Regions from separate parts of the Faecalibacterium sp. i21-0019-B1 genome, predicted to be linked through region 1. Evidence: predicted binding sites of a transcription regulator. Region 1 holds the regulator's gene; the other holds the start of a gene.

Region 1 (3,408 bases):
TTGCGCGGGTCAGGGTCATATCCAAGTGCTTGGGGCCGGTAGCATCGGCAGTGATGAAGGGCAGGTTGATCTGGCTGCTCATTGCGCTGGACAGCTCGATCTTTGCCTTCTCAGCAGCTTCCTTCAAACGCTGCGCGGCCATCTTGTCCTTACGTAGGTCGATGCCGTTCTCGGTCTGGAAGGCATCTGCCATCCAGTTGATGATGCGCTCATCGAAGTCATCGCCGCCCAGATGGGTATCACCGTTGGTGGCCAGAACTTCGGTAACGCCGTCGCCCATCTCGATGATGGACACATCGAAGGTGCCGCCGCCCAGATCGTAGACCATGATCTTCTGGTCTTCTTCCTTATCGATGCCATATGCCAGAGAAGCGGCAGTAGGCTCGTTGATGATACGCTTGACGTTCAGGCCTGCAATGGTGCCTGCGTCCTTGGTAGCCTGACGCTGGCTGTCGTTGAAGTATGCAGGAACGGTAATGACAGCCTCGGTAACAGGCTCGCCCAGATAAGCCTCGGCATCAGCCTTCAGCTTCTGCAGGATCATAGCGCTGACCTGCTGGGGAGTGTACTCCTTGCCATTCAGGGTCACCTTGTGGTCGGTGCCCATGAAGCGCTTGATGGAAGCAACGGTGTTCTCAGGGTTAGTGATGGCCTGACGCTTTGCCACCTGACCCACCAGACGGTCGCCGGTCTTGGTGAAGCCCACCACAGACGGGGTGGTGCGTGCACCCTCAGAGTTTGCGATAACAACGGGCTCGCCGCCCTCCATGACAGCCACGCAGCTGTTGGTAGTACCAAGGTCGATACCAATGATCTTACTCATAATGAAAACTCCTCTCGAAAGAACAAATCGTATTGTTTATGTGATGCTCAAATGTTTGTAAGCGGATGTTATATTCAAAACCCTTTCGGGTTTCTGCTTTGTTATTCGGCCACTACAACGGTCGCATGGCGGACGATCTTATCGCCCAGCTTGTAGCCCTTCTGGTAGACCGTGATGACGGTGCCGCTCTCCTGTCCGTCCGGGGCGGGGATCTGCTGCACTGCATTCATGAAGTTGGGGTCAAAGGGCTTGCCCAGCGCCTCGATCTCCTCCACATGGAGAGCATCCAGCGCCTTGGCGGCCTTGTCCAGCGTCATGGTCACGCCCTTTTTGTAGTTCTCGTCGGTGGTGGGGGCGTTGGCTGCCATCTCCAGCGTATCCAGAATGGGAATGATCTGGTTCACCGCAAAGGAAATGCCATCGTTGAACTTCTGGTCGGCTTCGCGGGTGGAGCGCTTGCGGTAGTTCTCGTACTCCGCTGCCATGCGCAGCAGCTGGTCTTTGGCCTGTGCAGCGTTGGCTTCGGCAGCATCCAGCTTTGCCTTTACGGCTTCCAGCTCACGGGCCTTCTTGTTGAACCAGCCGCCATCCTTCTTCTTGTCATCCTTCGGGTCGGCAGCTTCAGCAGCAGGTTCCTGTTCGGGTGCTGCCTGCTGGGCCTTTTCCTCGGGAGCCGTTTCGGGCTGCTCCGCTTCTTGAGCCGGAGCCGTCTTTTTGGTTTCTTCGCTCATTCCAGATCCTCCTTATAGATCACAGTCCGCCGGGGTGCGGCAGCCTGCGGGGTGTCTTTTCGTTTGCCGCTCATGCCCTCGCCCAGCTGGTCTGCAAAGTAATGCAGCAGCGGCATCAGCTTCTGGAAGGGCATCCGGGTGGGGCCGATCAATGCAATGGAGCCCCACAGGCCTCCGCCCACCAGATACCGGTCGCTCACGATGCACAGGCCCGGGATCTGCGGTTCCAGATCTTCGCCCAGCAGCACGCTCTCACTGCGTTCTGCCGGAGGTGCGATCAGGCCAGCGGCCTGCTCCTCGTCGTTCAGCAGTGTGAGGATGTCGCCCACCTTGCCGTCCAGCTGGGGCCAGTCCAGCAGATACTGCTCGCCGCCCAGAAATACGTGGGGCTTGACGGAATCCTGCAGGATGGCAGCCGCTGCACTGATAACGGGCACCAGCTCCGGGTCGATCTGGCTGCACAGCTCTGCCAGCAGCCGGGTGGAAAGATCCACCGGCGCTACAAAGGTAAGGTTGCGGTTGAGCAGTGCGGCAAGTGCTGCCGCATTCTCGCGGGAAAGACCGGTGCGCACCCGTGCCACACGGGTACGAACGTAACCGGCCGTGGTAACGGCCAGCACAGCCGCTGCGCTGCGGCCCACCTGAACCACTTCATAGTGGGCGATGCACAGGTCTTCGGCACAAGGGGTGCTGATGGCGGCGGTGCAGCCGCTGATGGCGGCCAGCGCCTTGGCGGCACCTGCGGCCAGCTTTTCCGGCTCATGGTCGAGGCTTGCGAACACCGCATCCACACGGGCGCGGCTCACACGATCCAGCGGCTGATCGTCGGTCAGCAGATTATCAAGGTAGTAACGGTAGCCCTTGGCGCTGGGCACACGGCCCGCGCTGGTGTGGGGCTGCTCCAGCAGACCCAGCTTTGTCAGCGCCGCCATCTCATTGCGAAGCGTTGCGCTGGAAACTGCCATGTCAAAGTAGTTTGCCAGCACGCTGCTGCCAACGGGCTCGCCTTCGAGACCATACAGCGCCACGATCGCCTGCAAGACTCGCTGCTTGCGTGCATCCATCGTCATAGCGCCTGCCTCCTTTTTGCGTTCGCTTTGTTTGTTTAGCACTCCTTGTTCCTGAGTGCTAAGACCATTATAGCCAATTTTCCGGTGCTGTCAAGCCCCTTGGAAAAATGTTTTAAAAGATTCATAATTCTGTCATAAACGAAGAAAGCGCCCTCCTTATTGTAAGGAAAGCGCTCCGGCATGTTCTTTACTCTTCCATCTGCCTTGCCAGAAATGCCGCCGCCACATTCACGGCCTTGAGCTGGGCGGCATCCGGCGTGGCCGTGCGGTCTTCGGTCAGCAGGGCCACCACGCCGGTCACATCGCCCGCCGCAATGATGGGTGCGGCGCACAGCACTGCTCGGGGCGAGCCTTCGCAGGGCAGGATGCACTTTTCGGCAATGCCCTCGCTCTGGTACAGCCTGCGGCCATCCATCAGCTTTTCCAGCGGCTGGCTGATGCTGCGGTCGGCCAGCTCCCGCCGGCCGGAGCCGCTCACCGTAAGGATGCGGTCGCGGTCGGCCACCAGTGCGGTCAGCGCAAAGCTTTTGCTGAGCACCTCGGTATACTGGGCCGCTACTGCGTTCATCTCGCCAATGGGCGAATACTTTTTAAAGATCACCTCGCCGTCGCCCGTGGTGAAGATCTCCAGCGGGTCGCCGCGGCGGATGCGCTGGGTGCGGCGGATTTCCTTGGGGATCACCACCCGGCCCAGTTCGTCGATGCGGCGCACGATTCCTGTTGCTTTCATGTTTTTGCTCCTCCGTTTCCTTAAAAATGCCTGCAGCACTAGTATCTGTCAGGC
Region 2 (3,408 bases), 1.2 Mb from region 1:
AGCGATGCGGGCTGCGATGGCATCCTTATCGCCTGCACCGCCAACGATGGTGGTGTTCTCCTTGGAGACCTTCACCTGACGGGCATGGCCCAGCATCTGGACGGTAGCATCCTTCAGCTCATAGCCCAGATCGGAGGAGACCACGGTGCCGCCGGTCAGGGTTGCGATATCCTGCAGCATTTCCTTGCGGCGGTCGCCAAAGCCGGGAGCCTTGACAGCGCAGACGTTCAGGGTGCCGCGCAGGCGATTGACGATCAGAGTGGACAGAGCCTCGCCCTCAATGTCCTCAGCCACGATCAGCAGTTTCAGACCGTTCTGCATCACCTGCTCCAGCAGAGGGACCAGATCCTGAATCACGCTGATCTTCTTATCGGTGATCAGGATAGCGGCGTTGTCCAGATCAGCCACCATCTTGTCGGTATCAGTGACCATATACGGGGTGAGGTAGCCGCGGTCGAACTGCATGCCTTCCACGATCTCGTTGTAGGTCTCAGCGGTGGTCTTGTTCTCCTCAATGGTGATAACGCCATCGGAGGTGACCTTCTCCATAGCCTCGGCGATCAGACGGCCGATCTCGGGGTCGCCTGCAGAAATAGTGCCGACGCGGGCGATATCGTTGCTGTCCTTCACCTTCTGGCTGTGAGCCTTGATGGTCTCAACAGCCTTGGCAACAGCCTTGCTCATGCCGCGGCGGATATCCATGGGGTTTGCACCGGCGGTGACATTCTTCATGCCCTCGGTGACCATGGCCTGTGCCAGAACGGTTGCGGTGGTGGTGCCGTCGCCTGCTGCGTCGTTGGTCTTGGTAGCGACTTCACGCACCAGCTGTGCGCCCATGTTCTCGAACTCGTCCTTCAGCTCGATCTCCTTGGCAATGGTCACGCCATCGTTGGTGATGACCGGTGCACCGAACTTTTTGCCCAGCACTACATTGCGGCCCTTGGGGCCCAGGGTGATCTTAACGGTGTTTGCCAGGGTATCGATACCGGCACACAGTGCCTTGCGGGCATCCTCGCCCTGCTTGATCTGCTTAGCCATAATCAAATCGCTCCTTTAAAGCTCAATTTTCAAATATCAGAGGGGAAACCGCTCAGTCCTCAACGACTGCCAGGATATCGCCCTGACGGACGATGGTGCACTCTTCGCCGTCCACCTTGACCTCGGTACCGGAGTACTTGCTGGTGAGGACCTTGTCGCCGACCTTCACAGTCATCTTGACTTCCTTGCCGTCCACAACGCCGCCGGGGCCGACAGCGATGACCTCAGCCACCTGGGGCTTTTCCTTAGCACTGCCGGTCAGGATCAGACCGCCCTTGGTGGTCTCCTCAACCTCAACAGCCTTAATGACAACACGGTCTGCAAGAGGAATGATCTTCATAGTTCTTGCCCTCCTATAGTAAAAATATAATTTAAAACTTTGCTGTGTCCAAAGGGCCCCATGTCGGCTCTTTGGTTCTTTAGCACTCCATTTCTCTGAGTGCTAAGTGTATTGTACTCATCTTGACCCAAAAAATCAAGACCTTTTTTGCTTCTTTTTGTTAAGAATTTATGACAGATGAAAAAATCAGCCGTACAGCGAAAAAGAGACAGCTTTTTTCTTGGACAAAAAAGCTGTCTCTTCTTCTGGTTTTTCATGTTCGGTCTGCACTCTGTGCCGTCCTCTGCGCTGCAAAGCGCTCAAAAGCAGGCTTTGGCAGAAGGATGCGCCCTGCCAGCGGCTGTACCTGTACAGTGATCTGCTCCTTGGGTGCGCATTCACCGTCTGCCGTGGCAACGATCGGCCCGCGGCCATCCGCAGCGCGCAGGCTCACCTGCTTTGCGCGGCGGTAAATGAAGTACGGCTCTGCAGCCCTGACGAGCTGACCGTTCTGGAAGTGCTTGCCGCTCTTGTACATTCCCAGCAGCTTTGCAATGGTCACGCGGCTCACCTTGCGGATGATATATACATCCAGCCAGCCGTCGTCGGGCTGTGCTTCCGGCGCTGCACAGAAACCGCCGCCATAGGTGCGGCCATTGCAGATGGCACACATCAGGCAGTCCACATCCAGCGTTTCACCATCGATGGTATACTCCACCCTGCGGCCGATGTGCCCGCACAGCTGTTCCACAATGGAAAGCACATAAGCCATCTCGCCGCCGCACAGCGGGATGCGCCGGAACTTCGGGATGCCGTAGGCAACCTGCGCATCCAGACCGGCAGCGCAGATGGTGGCCGAAAGGCCAAGGCTGGTCTGCATCAGATCGATGCTCACCGGCCCACCGGCCAGCTGGGCATCCAGATCCAGAAACTCTTCCTTTGTACCAAAGGTGCGCAGAAAATCGTTGCCGCTGCCAAAGGGCAGACAGCCCACGGCTGCATTTGCATAGCCATAGATCCCGGTGAGCGCTTCGTTGAAGGTGCCGTCGCCGCCGGCAGTGAAGACCCGCAGTTCTTCCCCGCTCTGCCGGGCCTGCTGCGCAGCGGCATTGGCCAGCTCCCGGGCATGACCGGCGTGATTTGTGACCTGAATGGTATACTCTTCCGGCGCAAGCCCTGCACGCGCGGCGGCAACATTGATCTGCTGCGGCAGCGTACGGGTGCAATCGGCCTTACCGGCAGTTGGGTTCAAAAGAAACAATGTGCGCATGGACTTCCTCCTGCAATTCTGTTGCTTCTATGATAACAGAAAACCAAAAGGATGCAAGAGCCAATCTCACAATGTCCCTGCCCCGTACGCACAAAAAAGGAGCGGATGTCTCCGCTCCCCCCTGCAGACAAAAAAATACCGCCCCGGGTCTTGTAACTCAGGGCGGTCCTTTTGAGCTTCCGATGCTTTACAGTGTTGCGGTTTCGTCCTCCCGCAGGACGATAGCACCATCCGCCGAGCAGTCCGCCGTCCAGTGCTGGCCCACGCAGGCCGTGCCGGATGCGATCTGATCCGCAAGTGCCTGCTCCACTGCCCTGTCCACTGCGCGGCGCAGTTCTCTGGCCCCGTAGGCAGAGCGGGCCTTTGCTGCCAGCGCCTGCCCTACCCGCGGTGTGTGATGCAGCTGGTAGCCGCTGCGGGCGGCACGCTGCTCCAGCTGGCACAGCATTTTTTCGGCAATGGCGCACAGGCTGTCGTCGGCCAGCGGACGGAATACGATCATCTCGTCCAGACGGCCTGCCAGCTCTGGCCGGAACCACTTTTTTGCCTCCTCAATGGCCTGCGCAGACTGCTTTTCAAACACGGCTTCGCTGCCCGCCGCAAAGCCCAGCGGCGTGCTCTGACCCGCCAAAAAACGTGCGCCGAGGTTTGAGGTGAGCAGTACGATGGTGTTGCGGAAATCCGCCTTGCGGCCCATGGCATCGGTCAGCTGGCCATCTTCCAGTATCTGCAAAAGGATGTTCTGAATGTCCGGGTGTGCCTTTTCGATCTCGTCAAACAG

The links. The regulator HrcA, encoded in region 1, represses chaperone genes, less so after heat shock. The targets are predictions, from matches to a motif close to TGTTAGCACTCNNNNNNNNNGAGTGCTAACA.
Region 2: the regulator HrcA is predicted to act here: its motif matches at 1,456-1,486, upstream of groES (co-chaperone GroES).

What each region holds. Positions count from the first base shown of each region.
Region 1 is NZ_AP031425.1:242,414-245,821, reverse strand. Features, by position in the region: gene dnaK (molecular chaperone DnaK) at 1-823, opposite strand, end outside; gene ACGHP1_RS01160 (nucleotide exchange factor GrpE) at 925-1,554, opposite strand; gene hrcA (heat-inducible transcriptional repressor HrcA) at 1,551-2,624, opposite strand; gene ACGHP1_RS01150 (stage V sporulation T C-terminal domain-containing protein) at 2,812-3,354, opposite strand.
Region 2 is NZ_AP031425.1:1,452,048-1,455,455, reverse strand. Features, by position in the region: gene groL (chaperonin GroEL) at 1-1,038, opposite strand, end outside; gene groES (co-chaperone GroES) at 1,091-1,378, opposite strand; gene ACGHP1_RS07395 (diacylglycerol kinase family protein) at 1,632-2,627, opposite strand; gene ACGHP1_RS07390 (ATP-dependent Clp protease ATP-binding subunit) at 2,815-3,408, opposite strand, start outside.